Regions from separate parts of the Paenibacillus sp. OSY-SE genome, predicted to be linked through region 1. Evidence: predicted binding sites of a transcription regulator. Region 1 holds the regulator's gene; each other region holds the start of a gene.
What was found. The regulator Rex, encoded in region 1, represses fermentation and respiration genes when NADH is low (regulators of the CRP and FNR family bind a similar motif). The targets are predictions, from matches to a motif close to TTGTGAAATATTTCACAA.

Region 2: the regulator Rex is predicted to act here: its motif matches at 2,515-2,532, upstream of adhE (bifunctional acetaldehyde-CoA/alcohol dehydrogenase).
Region 3: the regulator Rex is predicted to act here: its motif matches at 2,658-2,675, upstream of A372_RS0112920 (cytochrome ubiquinol oxidase subunit I).

Annotation. Positions count from the first base shown of each region.
Region 1 is NZ_ALKF01000184.1:61,229-66,740, reverse strand. Features, by position in the region: gene A372_RS0116055 (hypothetical protein) at 1-217, opposite strand, end outside; gene A372_RS0116050 (cell wall elongation regulator TseB-like domain-containing protein) at 460-981, opposite strand; gene A372_RS0116045 (amidohydrolase) at 998-2,308, opposite strand; gene A372_RS0116040 (redox-sensing transcriptional repressor Rex) at 2,305-2,952, opposite strand; gene dinG (ATP-dependent DNA helicase DinG) at 2,961-5,512, opposite strand, start outside.
Region 2 is NZ_ALKF01000193.1:135,929-141,440, reverse strand. Features, by position in the region: gene A372_RS0121495 (alpha-L-fucosidase) at 18-1,421, shown strand; gene A372_RS0121490 (Crp/Fnr family transcriptional regulator) at 1,530-2,237, opposite strand; gene adhE (bifunctional acetaldehyde-CoA/alcohol dehydrogenase) at 2,644-5,271, shown strand.
Region 3 is NZ_ALKF01000177.1:60,823-66,334, reverse strand. Features, by position in the region: gene A372_RS0112930 (DUF4129 domain-containing protein) at 1-322, shown strand, start outside; gene A372_RS0112925 (MGDG synthase family glycosyltransferase) at 1,105-2,319, opposite strand; gene A372_RS0112920 (cytochrome ubiquinol oxidase subunit I) at 2,881-4,281, shown strand; gene cydB (cytochrome d ubiquinol oxidase subunit II) at 4,268-5,284, shown strand; gene cydD (thiol reductant ABC exporter subunit CydD) at 5,284-5,512, shown strand, end outside.

The DNA of each region.
Region 1 (5,512 bases):
CACGGACATCGACACCCGGCTTCGTCTGAATTTGAACCTTCATCGCGTCGGTCTGCCAGTCAACATGATATTGTGTAATCTCAGCATGCTTTTGCACGATCTGTTCCACTGGCTGCTTCACAAAATTAGTCTGATACAACGCCCATCCACCGAACAGTACGGCGCCCGTCACAATCATAATCAGGATGGTAGGCGCGATACGAACTTTTTTCGTCATGCTGAAATACCTCCTCACACTCTAATCTATCTACATGAAAACGGCGCTTGTTGAATACATGAAATATATCATTCAGTACATGTTAGAGTATATCATAGTATATACACTGAAGTTGAATGTAAAGTGTACCATAGCTGCCAATCCCCTTGGCAACAAAAAAAACACCGTATTCTCGCTGCAACGCTTCAATCGCGTCACTTGCAAGAATACGGTGTAATGAGCACTTGACAGGTGGTTCATCGTTATTTATTAGGCAGCCCGTAGATTTCTCCGATCGGTGAACCGTCGGCGAACAGATAAAATTGATAATAATAGCGGTTGGCGCCCTGTTCGTCCGCTCGCTCCAGCATCGCCTGCCATACATATTGCCCGTCTTTATATCCGGGAATAAGCCGTACGATGTGAACCTTGTTATATTGCTCTTTTATTTTTGCTTTCATCGCATCTTTTTTTATTCCTTCAAAGGCGTACATAGATACGACTTTCTTCGGAAACACCCACACCAGTCGTTCTTGGTCTTGTTCATCTTTACCTTCAACAACATAGACAATGTCGTCCCATACGCTCTTCTCGACACCGGATATTTCTGCGAGCTTTACACTATCATTCGCTTGGCGAATGATATCAGCTTCTTTCACTCGCTCATCAGCATTTATATATTGCACATACATATATACGGCAGCAATGAGAAGAATCAGAATAAGAACCGCCAGCGGGATATACCATTTCCATTTGGAACGCCGACGTGTGCGGCTTCTTACCATGAATAAATCCCCCCGCTTATCGCTGCAGCAGCTGCTCGAAGCATTGCTGCGTCTCATGACGGATACGTTCTTCATCTAACGTCAGGCATTCGCCATTCTTCACGACCTGTTCTCCATCAATCCACACATGCTTCACATCTTTAGCCGAAGCGGAGTAAATCATGTGAGATACGAGATCCGTATGTGGAATGAAGTGAGCTTGATCGATATCTACCGCAACCATATCTGCCTTCATACCGACCTCAAGCAATCCTACATCAGGAAGCGAAATCGTCTTCGCCCCGTATACGGTACCCATGCGCAGCGCTTCTGCAGCCGGAATCGCGGTTGGATCTCCCGATACTCCTTTGTGTATAAGCGCAGCAAGCCGCATTTCTTCGAACATGTCTAAGTTATTGTTGCTGGCCGGACCATCCGTTCCGAGAGAGACGACAACTCCTGCGCGCAACAATTCAGGAACCCGAGCTACACCGCTCGCCAACTTGAGGTTGCTGCCTGGATTATGAGACACAGCTACATGGTAGTGAGCCAGAGTCGCAATTTCTTCATCTGTCAAATGTACCCCGTGTGCAATGAACGACGGCCGGGAGAAGAAGCCTAATTTCTCTAAATGAGCAACCGGACGGAGCCCATAATCCTTCACGTTCTGTTCCACTTCCGCCTTCGTCTCCGACATATGTGTATGAAGAGGTAAATCCATATCATGTGCCGCTTGCACGAACTTCTCAATGAATGCCGGCGGACACGTATATGGCGCATGTGGCGCCAGCACGGTTGTAATCCGTCCATTCGCCTTGCCGTTCCAGTCTTTTGCGAATTGAACCGCTTCTTTAAGCTTCGCATCCTGGACGTCTTCAGGACACAGCCCGATTGCGCCGCGCATTAGACAGCCCCGAATGCCAGACTGTTCGCAGACTTTAGCGACTTCATCCATATGATCATACATGTCGACGAACGTTGTGGTTCCGCCCTTAAGCATCTCAACGACGGATAATGCGGTTCCCCAATACACATCCTGTGACGTAAATTTCGCTTCCATTGGCCACATTTTCTCCTGCAGCCACGATTGCAGCACCATGTCGTCACCATACCCGCGCAGGAGCGACATCGCAGCATGACCATGCGTATTGATTAAACCAGGCAGGAAGAACAGACCTTTGCCGTTTATTCTCTCTGCATCACTCGTATCGAACTGCGCGGGAAGTGAATCTCCCAAGTGGACAATTCGATCATTTTCAATAACCATCGTTCCCTTGGTTGAGGTTTGCCCGGATTGAGCATTAAGTACCGCAAAGGCGCCATTTTCAATAATGATTCGCTTTGTCATTGGACTGGAACTTCCTTTCCCTGATCCGTTAAATAATAAGCCAGGCTAAACAAATCCGTTGTGAAATCGGCAGTATGCACGCGCACATGAGACGGAACCTTCAAAATAACAGGCGCAAAGTTCAAAATGGCTTCTACACCGGCTTCGACGAATTGCTCCGCTACATATTGCGCTTCCGCGGCCGGAACCGTAATAATTCCGATACGGATGTGCTGATTTCGAACCGTTGTGATCATTTCGCTCATAGGTTGAACTTTCAGATTATTAATATCCGTGCCAATCTTGGACTCCATGGCGTCGAACACAGCTACGATTTTCATGTTGTCTTTCAAATAGACCGTGTAATTGCACAACGCATGCCCCAGTTTACCGGCACCGACCAGGCCAACGTTAATAATTTGGTCCAGCTTCAATATATGACGGATTTGCTGTATTAAATAAGATACGTCATAACCAATGCCTTTGCGTCCAAAATCTCCAAAATAAGCCAAGTCCTTGCGGATTTGCGCTGGATTTAAATCCAGCTTCTGGCCCAAATCCTGAGAAGAAACTGTCAATACTTCACGCTGCTTCAGTTCTATCAAATGACGCAAATAGACCGGCAGACGTCGAACAACAGCTTCAGATATTTTTAATGTTTTCATATCTTAAATCAAGTCCCCTCATCGCTCTTCAACGTCTTTTGATTATCGTCCAACCACGTTTCAATGCGCGGAACCAACTGCTCTGCAGCCATGTGCTCCATCTTTGGTCCCGGCAAGGAATATAAAAAGTGCTTGCCATAGCTTGTTTCGATCACGCGCGTATCATAGATGATGACAATTCCCTTATCCTGCGAGGTCCGCACCAATCGGCCGAATCCCTGCTTAAAGCGGATAACGGCTTGCGGCACGGAATACTTCCGGAATGGATTCTGATTTTGCCGTTTCAGCCGCTCTGATTTTGCCTCGACCAACGGGTGGTTCGGCGGCTGGAACGGAAGTCGAACAATCGCCAAGCACGTGAGTGCATCTCCAGGAATGTCCACCCCTTCCCAGAAGCTGCTCGTCCCCAGCAAGACGGAAGCGGATTGCTCCCTGAACCTGCGGGTCAGCTTGCTGCGGTTACCGCTGTCAATGCCTTGTCCAAGCACGTGAATCCCGTGAACGCTCAGCGCTTCCTTCAAAGGCGCATATACATCCCGCAGCATGCGATACGAGGTGAAGAGCACAAGCATTCGTCCTCTCGTTACTTGCGCGACATCCGCTATCGATTGCGTCAACATCTGGTTGAACTTTGCATCTGATGCGCCCTTTACGCTCGGGAAATCACGTGGGATAACGACTAATGCCTGTTCCCGGTAATTAAACGGTGACGGTAATATGACCGTGTGCAGCCGTCCATCCCGCTCCGCATCCTTCAGCCCGATTTGTTCTGCCACGAACTGGAATGATTTATCGACCGACAGCGTAGCCGATGTCAGAATTACACTTTTCTTCGGTTCAAAAAAATACCGTTTCAGTGCATCACTCACATCGACCGGGACTGCGTACATATGCATCGATTTATGCTTGAACTGGGAATTCCCTTCCATCCAGTAGACCGTTTCCGGGTCTTTCCCCTGCATAAAGTTGCGGAATTCATCCCGAACTAGGCCCAATTCTTTGAACAATCCCGTCACGTCCACGACAACGCCCTGAATTTCATCGTCATCGTAATCCTTCCATTCGTTGGCCAGCTTCTCTCCTGACCGAACAATATCGCTAAGCCGGACATGGATGTCGCTTTCCAGCTCGGTGATGCCGGCCCAAGCTTCTGGACGTTCGCCCGACGGCAACCGGAATACCGTCTGCCCGGCGGCTTCGGCTTGTCCGTTCTCAGTCGGAGGAAGCAATTGGAACAAGACTTCATTCAAACGGTCCCATTGTTCCTTCACGTCGACGATTTGCGTGAGCAGCTTGTCGATTCCTTCTGCCCAGATAAGCGCTTTCTCGTGACCGGATAGGCGGAGCCGCATCTGAAGCAAGATCAATGCTCCATTCTTGCTGTCTTTGAATAGCCGCGTTAACGGATGAATGAGTGAAAAATATTGCAAATGGATGCCTAGATGTTTGCCTGCCGTCTCTTCAAAATGATGAGCCTCATCTATGACCAAGTGTTCATAGGTAGGCAACAGACGATGTTCGGCAATGACATCGGTGAACAGCAGAGAATGGTTCGTTATAATAATGTCCGACAAATTCGCTTCATTCTTCGCCCGATGATAGAAGCAGCGCCGGAACCACGGGCAAGCCCGGTTCAGACAAGAGTCGCTATCACTGGACACCGTATCCCAGAAATCTGGACCTTTGTGGACCAAATGCAGCTCCTCATCATCGCCATGCTCCGTCTGGCTTAGCCAGACGAGAAACTGAGCAGCGGTTATGCTGTCGTCACGCGCATGAACGAACTCTCTATGATTTATTTTATGTTCAAATTTTCTCAAACACAAATAGTGACTGCGTCCTTTTAACACCGAAGCTTTGAAAGGAAACGGAACAATCTTCTCCAGAAGCGGTAAATCACGCTGTCTCAACTGTTCTTGCAAATTGATAGTGTGCGTGCTAACAATCACTTTCTTCTCTTGAGATACGCTGTAATATAAGGAAGGGAGCAAGTATCCAAGTGATTTCCCAGTGCCTGTTCCAGCTTCAATCAAGAGATGAAGGTCCTGCTCCTGGCATTCCATCACTTCGTTAAACATTTGTTCCTGAGCTTCACGCGGCTCGTAATTCGGCAACAGACTCGCCAAATTGTTCCTCACTTCATCCATAAAGCCACGGAACGTCACATTGTTGAGCGGACTGCTCTCTGAACCTTCACGCGGAGGAAGGGTATCCGTCCAATCCCCTTGCTTCAACGTTAGCTGACGGAATGGAAAGTTACCTTCCTTCTCGTCCCAATCGGACACGTCCCGCTCACGTTCATTTAGCTTCTCCACCAGCATCCACTTTAAATCGCGCTCTTCTTGATCGCCAAATACATCCACAATACGTTGCAGAGTCAGAAGCGGCAAGTCATCGATCGCTTGCAGGCAGCGGATAAATACATCGGCTGTCGCTCTCGCGTCGCTGTCGGCTTGATGCGGTCGGTCATGGATGATTCCGAATTCATGCGCAACCGATCCCAACTGATAAGACGGCAGTGAAGGGAACAGTATCCGCAGCAGCTCAATGGTGTCCAGAA
Region 2 (5,512 bases), on a different contig from region 1:
TGGGAGGTTACAAGCAAATGAGTGAAGCGACACAACATGACGATGCACAACAGGAAGAGCAAGTAGTGGAACAAGGCGTGCACAACTTCAGTGCGAAAGACGAATGGGTGAAACCGGAAGACCCGAAATTGCAAGAGCGTCTGGAATGGTTCAAAGACCAGAAGCTTGGCTTCATGATGCACTGGGGAACGTATTCCCAATTGGGTGTAGTGGAATCTTGGGCGCTTAGCGACGAGGATGCAGAGTGGTCCCGGGACGGAATCGATTGGGATGTGGATGGCGAAGAGCTGAAGCAGCAATATTTCGATCTGAACAAGACGTTCAATCCGGTCCGTTTCCAACCGGACGTATGGGCCGACTTGGCGGCGGAAGGCGGATTCAAATATTTGATTTTTACGACGAAACACCATGATGGGTTCTGCATGTGGGATACGAAAACGACTGATTACAAGAGTACGGGAGCGGATACGCCGTTTCACTCGCACAAATATGCTGACATTTGCAAGCATCTGTTCGATGCGTTCCGTGACAAAGGATTGGCGATTGCAACGTATTTCTCCAAAGCGGATTGGCACACTCCATATTACTGGGCGCCTAACATGGAACGAGGAAACAAGACGTGGCGCGGACCGTCTTACAATCCTAAGGAGCATTCGGAGCTATGGGAAAAATTCGTTCAATTCACTCATGAGCAAATCATGGAATTATTGACGAAATACGGTCGAATTGATGTGCTGTGGCTGGATGCTGGATGGGTGAGAGAAGGCAGCAGAGTATGGCAAGATATCCGCCTCGGTGAAGTCGTCGATCGTGCGCGCGAGCAACAGCCGTGGCTCCTTTCAGCCGACCGGACGGTAGGCGGGCCGTACGAGAATATCATCACGCCGGAGCAAACGATCCCTGAAGGACCGATGGATGTTCCGTGGGAAAGTTGCATTACGATGGGCACGTCGTTCTCTTTCAGATATGAAGATAAGTACAAGCCGACACGGCAGCTCGTGCACATTTTGCTCGAAGTCGTGGCGAAAGGCGGAAACCTTGCGTTGAACGTCGGTCCACAGCCGGATGGACGGCTGCCGGAAGGGGCTATTGTCCGGATGAAGGAAATGGGCGCGTGGATGAAGACTTACGGCGAGGCTGTTTATGGCACTAGAATTTGTGCGCCGTATTTCACGAAGCAGTGTGCGTTCACCCGCAAAGGGGATACGGTATATTGCTCGTACTTGTACCCATCAGACAATACGCCTGTTAAGGAAAACGTATTCATTCCATACACTGACGCTGTAGGTAAAGTGGAATTGGTTGGAACGAATGAGGTGCTGGAATTCAACCGTGTAGAGGATGGAGTATCGATTACTCTCCCGTTATCTGCGCTCGGGGATAAAGCTCCTATTGCTCATGTGTTCCGCATTACTGCCTAGCGACGATTGTATTTTTGTGACACATAATGTTATCGGTAAATCAAAGAAGAGGGGGCTGACGCCCCTCTTCTTCATTTCTAAGGATACAGAACTTATAAATGTGGCCCATTAAATGCGGCATATCTCCTTCGGACACATCTCACAGTGGCAAATCTCCTGTAAATGCTCGAGCTCGCGAATGACGATCATGCCGTTCTCGTACTCGACTACTCCTTTTTTGCGAAGGTCGCTGAGCATGCGGTTGACACTCTCGCGGGTAGCTCCGATCATGTTGGACAGGTCGGTATGTGTAATCTTCTTGTTGATGAGAATGCCGCCGTCTTCCAGTTCTTCGCCATACGTATTGGAGAGGCGGATCAAGGTTGAGCACAACGCTCCCGGCTTGCCGTACATCATTAGGTCGCGGAATTTTGTCTGGGTTAGACGATGGTGGATACCCATCCATTTCATGAAATCAATGGAAAAATCACAGTGCTGGCATATTAGAATTTCAATATCCTTCTGTTCGATTAGCCAGACATCGGCTTCCTCGACCACTTCGGCCGTGAAGTTGTGCTTCGTGCTATGAAACGGATCCACCTGACCGACCAAGTCGCCAGCTTGATACATGTATAGAATTAGCTCTTTCCCTTCATCCGTCGATTTCGTAATCTTAATACGGCCGCTCTTCAGCAGGAACAGCTTGTCGGAGACGTCGCCTTCCCAGAACAGGTGAGAGCTATCTGGATAAGTGCGGTCTTTGGCTACACTGATTAAACGCTCCACATTTTGGTCCGAGAAGCACGATGTGTTACAAGGCTCTTGAAATCGTTCCATGATGTTAGTCACTCCATTCTCCTCCAATTTGTCTATTTCAATTTTTAGTTATTATGACCCAAGGTATTCCATGTGACAAGTTTCACTATTTTATACGATAATACTATCATGGAGGTTCCAACGAAAGATGTCAATTTAATTAGGTTAAAAATTAGTTACATTTTTGCGAAAATGCCGTGATCATCATCATAATTATAAGAAGAAAAAAGAAATCATAAAGAAGTTTGCATTGTGATGTAGATCACATACCGAATTGAAACCATCGGTTACAATGAATATGTGAAATGATTCACAATCAATAGTAAGCAAATGAACCTCGGATAAGGCCGTAACAGACCAAACACAGACATGAAGAGAGAAACCAAGTCTAAGGTTCACACTTAGTCCTTGAATGGAGGCGGAGAGAATGGCAACGAAACCAGAAGTGAAAGCTACAGAGAAAAAGACAGAGCAAACCGCAAATGTCGAGAAGCACATCCAGCAACTGATTGACCGCGCGAAGAAGGCGCAGGAAGCATTCATGGATATGGATCAGGAGCAAATCGACAAAGTGGTTCAACAAATGGCGTTGGCAGGCTTAGACAAACATATGCATCTCGCGAAAATGGCTGTGGAGGAAACGGGCCGCGGCGTATACGAGGACAAAATTACGAAGAACATCTTTGCTACGGAGTATATTTTTAACCACATTAAATATGAAAAAACAGTAGGCGTTATTGAAGACAATCCGAATGGCGCCTACATGAAGATAGCCGAACCAGTCGGTATCGTGATGGGGATTACGCCAGTAACGAATCCGACATCGACGACGATGTTCAAAGCGCTCATCTCGATTAAGACGCGCAACCCGATTATTTTCGGGTTTCACCCTTCGGCACAGAAATGCAGCGCGGAAGCGGCTCGCATTTTGCATGATGCAGCTGTGAAATATGGCGCACCGGAACATTGCATCCAATGGATCGAGTTCCCGTCGATGGAAGCGACGAACACGCTCATGAACCACCCGGAGGTAGCGCTCATCCTGGCAACAGGCGGCGCGGGCATGGTTCGTTCCGCATACAGCTGCGGCAAACCGGCGCTTGGCGTTGGTCCCGGCAATGTGCCTTGCTTCATTGAAAAGACGGCAGACCTGAACCAAGCAGTAACTGACCTGATTCTGTCCAAAACATTCGACAACGGGATGATTTGCGCATCCGAGCAGGCGGTTATCATTGAAGAGCCAATTTTCAATCAGACGAAGAAGCTGATGCAGTCCCAAGGCTGCTACTTCCTGAGCAAAGAGGAAATCGGCAAGCTGCAGGGCAGTGCCATGAAAGCCGAAACGTGTGCAGTCAATCCAGTAATTGTCGGCCAGCCGGCGACGAAGATTGCCGAGATGGCGGGCATCAATGTGCCGGACAACACGAAGATTCTCGTGGCCGAGCTGGAAGGTGTCGGACCGAAATATCCGCTGTCCGCAGAGAAATTGAGTCCCGTGCTTGCCTGCTATAAGGTGAAAACGGCGCAGGAAGGTATCGACCGCGCTGCAGAAATCGTTGAATTCGGCGGCATGGGCCACTCTTCGGTCGTCCACACGAACGATGACGACGTTATTGCGAAGTTCTCGGACCGCTTGCAAACCGGGCGCATTCTCGTCAACTCGCCATCCACGCATGGCGCCATCGGGGACCTGTATAACACGAACATTCCGTCCTTGACGCTCGGCTGCGGTTCTTACGGCCGCAACTCGACGTCCTCGAACGTAACGGCGGTGAACTTGCTCAATATTAAACGGGTGGCGAAGCGTACAGTGAATATGCAGTGGTTTAAAGTTCCAAATAAAATCTACTTTGAAAAAGGGGCAACCCAATACTTGGCGAAAATGCCGGACATCAGCCGCGTCATGATTGTTACCGACCCGATGATGGTGAAGCTCGGCTATGTGGAAAAATTGGAATACTACTTGCGTCAACGCCGCAATCCGGTCGTTATCGAAGTGTTCTCCGATGTAGAGCCGGATCCGTCCACCAAGACGGTTGAACGCGGTACGGAAATGATGCAGAGCTTCCAGCCAGACTGTATTATCGCACTTGGCGGCGGATCGCCAATGGACGCAGCGAAGGGCATGTGGCTGTTCTATGAATATCCGGATACGGAATTCGACAACCTGAAGCAGAAGTTCCTTGATATCCGCAAGCGGACTTATAAATATCCGCGACTCGGCAAAAAGGCGAAATTCGTGGCCATTCCAACCACGTCCGGTACGGGTTCGGAAGTGACTTCGTTTACCGTCATTACGGATAAAGAAAAAGGAAACACGAAGTATCCGCTGGCTGACTATGAATTAACGCCGGACGTAGCCATCGTGGATCCGGAATTCGTATACAGCTTGCCGAAAACTGCGGTAGCCGACACCGGTATGGACGTGCTTACGCATGCGATTGAGGCGTACGTGTCCGTTATGGCGAGCGATTACACCGATGGCTTGGCGATTAAAGCTATCCAGCTCGTATTCGCGAATTTAGTGAAATCTCATCATGAAGCATGTCCGAAGGCACGCGAAAAAATGCACAACGCTTCGACACTTGCCGGTATGGCGTTCGCGAATGCCTTCCTCGGCATCAACCATAGCTTGGCGCACAAATGGGGAGCGCAATATCATACGGCACACGGTCGCACGAATGCCATTCTGCTGCCGCACGTCATTCGCTACAATGCGAAGAAGCCGACGAAGTTCGCTTCGTTCCCGAAATATGACCACTTCGTGGCGGATGAGCGCTACGCGGAAATCGCACGCATCTTGGGATTGCCTGCCCGCACGACGGAAGAGGGCGTGAACAGCCTTATCAAGGCGATTCGCGACATGAACCGCGAGCTCGGCATTCCGGAATCGTTCCAAGCCATCGGCTTCGACGCGAAGGATTTCGAATCCCGCGTAGACTACTTGGCAGACCGCGCGTTCGAAGACCAATGTACGACAGCGAATCCGAAGCTGCCGCTCGTGACGGAATTGGCGGAAGTGTACCGCAACGCCTTCTACGGACGGTTCGAGTAAGAAGGCAGCAACTGAAAGCATGACAGCCTAATCCACCTTTCCTTTATACAGCAGCGAAGAGTCCAGCCCTCTTCGCTGCTATTGTCTGTCATTATGAAAACACGGACATTGTTTTCAACTAAAATTGAACAATTAAATGTGATTAATTTCATGGAGGACAACTATATTGTGATATAAATCACATTAACTGTACGTGAAAAGAGGTACAATTAAATCACAGCAAGGGAAGACAAAAATGAAG
Region 3 (5,512 bases), on a different contig from region 1:
TGTGATGCAGCCTTGGAACAAGGCCATGCGGAGATGGGGGAGGCCGCATGCTAAATATTCGGAACTGAAGACCAATCGCGAACGCGTGCGTTATCTGTATCGGGATCAGCTGCAGCGCTCTGAGGCGAAGGGATACGAGCACCGCTCTTATCTGACGCCGAAGGAGACAGTTCAGGAGATCGGACGGCAGGACCGTGCAGCGAATACTAGCGTCTTGACCGAGTTGGGTGAAGCGTACAATGAAGCGCGTTACGGAGAGAAGGAAATTGCCGATGACAAGGTGGAGCGGTTGTATGCCCACTCGAAGCAGGAGCGGAAATAATGTGTAGGATAATCGCGTCATGCAACGAAAACAAGCTACTCGTCCAGCTGGCTCGGTGGAACTAGCCGGAGGAATAGCTTGTTTTTTGAATTATAGTATGGGGCGCTTGATTCCGTTGGAATTTGTCCAATGTTTCTTAGAGTCAAGGCAGTAGACGGGGCGATCCATTGGAAAATGTGCAATGGAATTACCCGAAATGGCTGAGGATCACATATAGGGTGTGATTTGATTGGATGTTTTCCAACGAAAAGGAGAGTTTCTGCATGCGACAGGCCATTCTGGTGTATGTTTTCCAATGGATGCTCTTATCGAAGCCTCCATTGGGCTCAGAGCATCCCGATTCATCCATATTCGCGTTACCAAGCATCTCAACAGGAAGAACCGGGCCAGACGAGAGCGTCAGAGTGAGGGCAGGTAGGCTAGAATGACAACCGAAGTGGTTAGAATGAGTCATCTAGGCGTGACGATAGAGTTAAGCTGGTTGGCACAAGTGTTAGAGTGAAGCTGGCTGGGCGTGAGCATCAGACCGAAGTCGTCTGTGCATAGGCACAGACGAGGTTGTCTAGGTTGACCGCAAAATATAAGCCGGTTAGGCATGAGCGCCAGACCCAATTGGTCCAGACATGTATGCTAGATTATATTCGTCCATGCATAAGCTCCAGACCAAAGTTGGACGGTGATTGACGATTAGGCACACATATAACCAGTCACACATACGATTAGACTAATTGCTATCGAGTGGTCGAATACCTGCTTGAATAGATGGTTAGACGATTAGTCGCTTATACGATTCTGCGTCGCCGGAACCATTGCCCAGCCGCTGCTTTGCGCTGCATCGCCGGCTGATTCAGCACGTTCAGAATAGCCTGCAACGCGCTGACAGGCGTATGCTGCTGCTCGGCTTGTGCGCGCTCGCGTATTCGCTCCAACTGCTCCGGGTGAGCTTCGAAGGAAGCGAGCTTCGACAGCAGGTCGTCCGCGCTCTTGGCTCGGCGGGCTAGCCCGTTCCGAAGCAAGTAGCGGATGTTATCCTGCTCTTGTCCGGGCAGCGGCTTATAGACGAGCAGCGGCAGCTTCTGCACGACTGCTTCAGTTGTCGTTACGCCGCCTGATTTCGTAATCATCAGGTCGGACATCGCCATGTACTCGTGTACGGCCTCGACATAGCCTTCGATGTGCACGCGCAAGGGCGTCTGCTCCGCCCATCGTTCCAACTGCTGCTGCAGCCGCTCGTTGCGTCCGCAGATGACGATGAATTGCATGCTGCTCGCCCAAGGAGCCTTCTCCAACTCCCGCAGCAGCGCTGCGTCGAGCAGGCCGCATCCGCCGCCCATCATCAGCACCGTCATTGCGGAACCGTCTAGCCCGTGGCGTTCACGCAGCTCTTGTTTGTCATAGGTATTGTAGAAGGCTGGACGTACGGGAATTCCCGTCACCTCGATACGTGCCGCGGAGATGCCTTGCGCGACAAGCACGTTCTGTGCTTCCTGTGACCCGACCATATACAGATCGGTGTACGGGTGGATCCAGAAGCTGTGATCCGTATGGTCCGTAATGACGGTAACGGCTGGGCAATCGACGAGGCCGCGTTCCTTCAGCTTCGAGACGGCCGCGCTTGCAGCCGGAAACGTGCTGACGATGACGTCTGGTCTCATACGCTGCACCAGCTTGGACAAGGGGCGCAGACTGGTCAGCCGAACGCTTTTCAACAACTGGGCGAGGCCGCGATCTTTCCGTGTCATCTCGAACAGATAGCCGTACATATTCGGGAACAGCTTAAGCCACTGAATGAAGCAATAGGAGCCGACCCCGTGCAAATGGGGTGCCACCTGTTCCATGTAGTCAACGACGTGCACATCGACATCTTCATGGAACCACGCTGCGGCCGATTCCCGGATCGCATTGGCCGTTTGCACATGGCCGTGCCCAATGGCACCTGTCAATACAAGCACCTGTGCTTTCCGCTGTGTCTTCGTCTTATTTCCTCGTTCCATCATCGTTTCTAGCCACTCCTTTACCCCTGAGAACTCTATATTAAGCACCACGATGCATTATGTCGTACTTGTTTATCTCTTATCTTCATCCTAATGCAACAAGGGTTGCATGAAAATGGTCTGCGGTTCGGTTCGTATCCTAGACCTTCGGCGGGTCTAGCGTATACCAATTTACGGTAATTCATACATGAAAGGCATGAAGCAACCAGATAGGGATAGGCTCCGGACGAAGTGAGATGGCCAGAATTCAATGCCATTTTTCTTCTTTTTATATTTCAATTATTACTATTTTGTGACGAATGGCACAAAGTTCGCATTTTGCTCAATCTCTCCCCCAAAAGATGTGACATAAATCACATTACCAGAGGCCTTAATCTGACAAAATATCACATGAATCGTGTAATCAACATCATTGATCCCGTGTTCGACTCCGGTATAGGGGTAAGCCAATGTCGATATTTGCCAAATAGCGCCTAATACAATTAGAAGCCGCTTAGGGTTGAACGGGACCTAATAGACTTAAAAGATTTGTAATTATGAAGAGAAAGGTGGAAGGGGAAACTGATGGATACGGTTATACTGTCACGCATCCAATTCGCATCGACGACGATTTTTCACTACTTCTTCGTGCCAGTGTCGATTGGATTAGCGCTGCTAATCGCAATCATGGAGACGATGTATGTCGTCAAAGGAAAAGAAGAATATAAGAAAATGGCTAAGTTCTGGGGGAAGCTGTTCCTCATTAACTTTGCCGTCGGTGTAGTAACAGGGATTATACAGGAATTCCAATTCGGGATGAACTGGTCAGATTACTCCCGATTCGTAGGTGACGTCTTCGGTGCGCCGCTCGCTATTGAGGCGTTGTTGGCATTCTTCATGGAATCGACCTTCATCGGCTTGTGGATTTTCGGTTGGGAGCGGTTATCGAAGAAGCTGCACTTGCTCTGCATTTGGCTAGTCGCGTTTGGAACGACGATGTCTGCATTCTGGATTTTGGCGGCAAACTCGTTCATGCAAAGACCGGTTGGCTTTACGATTAATAACGGGCGCACGGAAATGAATGATTTCTTCGCCCTCATCACGAACGGCCAGCTGTTGGTGGAATTTCCACATACGATATTTGCTGCTTTTGCGACGGGCGCGTTCCTTATCACGGGTATAAGCGCTTATAAGCTGCTGAAGAAGCAAGATACGGAATTTTTCAAAAAGTCGTTCCATCTCGGCGTTATCGTAGCGCTCATTTCGTCCATCCTGGTTGCCGTCTTCGGCCACCAGCAAGCGCAGTATCTGGTTCACACGCAGCCGATGAAGATGGCGGCCGCAGAGGGCTTGTGGGGAGAGAGCGGGGATCCGGCGCCTTGGACCGTGTTTGCGGCGATTGATCCGGAGAAGAAAGAGAATAGTATGGAGTTCAAGGTTCCATATTTGCTCAGCTTCCTGTCCTATAGCAAGTTCTCTGGTGAAGTAAAGGGCATGAACGAAATTCAAGCGGAATATGAGCAGACCTATGGTCCTGGCAACTACATTCCGCCGGTTCGCACGACGTTCTGGAGCTTCCGCATCATGGTTGCCGCGGGAACGCTCATGATTCTGCTCGCCATGTATGGCTTGTACTTGTCTTATCGCAAGAAGCTGGATAACAAGAACACTTGGTTTATGCGCTTTATGTTGTTTGCCATTTCGCTTCCATTTATCGCCAATACGACAGGCTGGATTATGACTGAGTTTGGCCGTCAGCCTTGGACCGTATTCGGATTGATGCGGACGGAGGACAGCATTTCTCCGAGCGTGAGCGGGGGAGAGGTTCTATTCTCCTTAATCACATTCTCAACTATTTACACGATACTTGGTATAGTAATGGTATATTTGTTCGTTCGTGTCATCAAAAAGGGTCCGAATGAAACCGTAAAGGCAGCACATTCAAATGACCCATTTGATCGGGAGGGACACCATGATTTCTCTTAATGAACTTTGGTTTTTACTTGTCGCTGTTTTGTTCGTTGGCTTCTTCTTCTTGGAAGGATTTGATTTTGGGGTAGGGATGTCCACGAAATTTCTGGCCCGCACGGATGGAGAACGCCGCGTGCTCATCAACTCCATCGGACCGTTCTGGGATGCGAATGAAGTGTGGCTGCTGACGGCAGGCGGAGCGATGTTCGCTGCCTTCCCGAACTGGTATGCCACCATGTTCAGCGGATATTATTTGCCGCTCGTCGTTGTTCTGCTTGCCTTAATCGGGCGCGGTGTCGCGTTCGAGTTCCGGGGCAAGGTGGAGACCGAACGTTGGAAAAAGACGTGGGATCTTGCCATCTTCCTTGGCAGCCTGCTGCCACCGTTCCTGCTGGGTGTAGCCTTTTCAGGGCTCATTAAAGGGGTTCCTATCGACCAGAACATGGAGATGAACGCCGGCTTGTTCGACATGGTGAATGTGTATACGCTCGTTGGCGGAGTCACCGTTACAATGCTTTGTCTCGTGCATGGGTTGTTCTTCACGACGCTGCGCACGATCGGCGATTTGCAGGCACGGGCGCGCAAGCTGGCTCATAAGCTGTTGATCCCGCTTGCGATACTGCTGGTTGCGTTCGGAACGATGACTTACTTTATGACTGATGTGTTCGAAGCGCACGGAGGCATCCTGTTCGCGGTAGCGGTGCTCGGTGTGGTGGCCTTTGTTCTGGCAGGCGCCTTTACTTCGAAGAAAAAGGACGGCTGGGCCTTCGGCATGACGGGGACGGTCATTGTATTATCGATTGCATCGCTGTTCATTGGGTTGTTCCCGCGCGTCATGGTCAGCTCCATTGACAAAGCGTTCGACCTGACGATTCATAATGCAGCCTCAGGCCCATATTCGCTCAAGGTGATGACGATAGTAACGTTAACCCTGCTGCCGTTCGTGCTAGGCTATCAAATATGGAGCTATTTCGTATTTCACAAACGCGTACATGAGAAGGAGCATTTGGAATACTAATGGGTAACAACTTACTCGGATACAAAGGGATCAAGCCGGTTCTGTTCTTATTGACCGTCCTTGCCCTCGTGCAAAGTATTTCCATAATATTTCTGGCGAAGTGGTTGGCGGAAGTCATTTCCGCCCTCTTTGCCGGGGAGCCGCTGCAGGAGCAGGCCGGAACGACAATGTTGTTCCTGCTTGCTTTTGTTGTCCGTCAAGCTACCGCTCTCCTTCAACAGAAGGTGG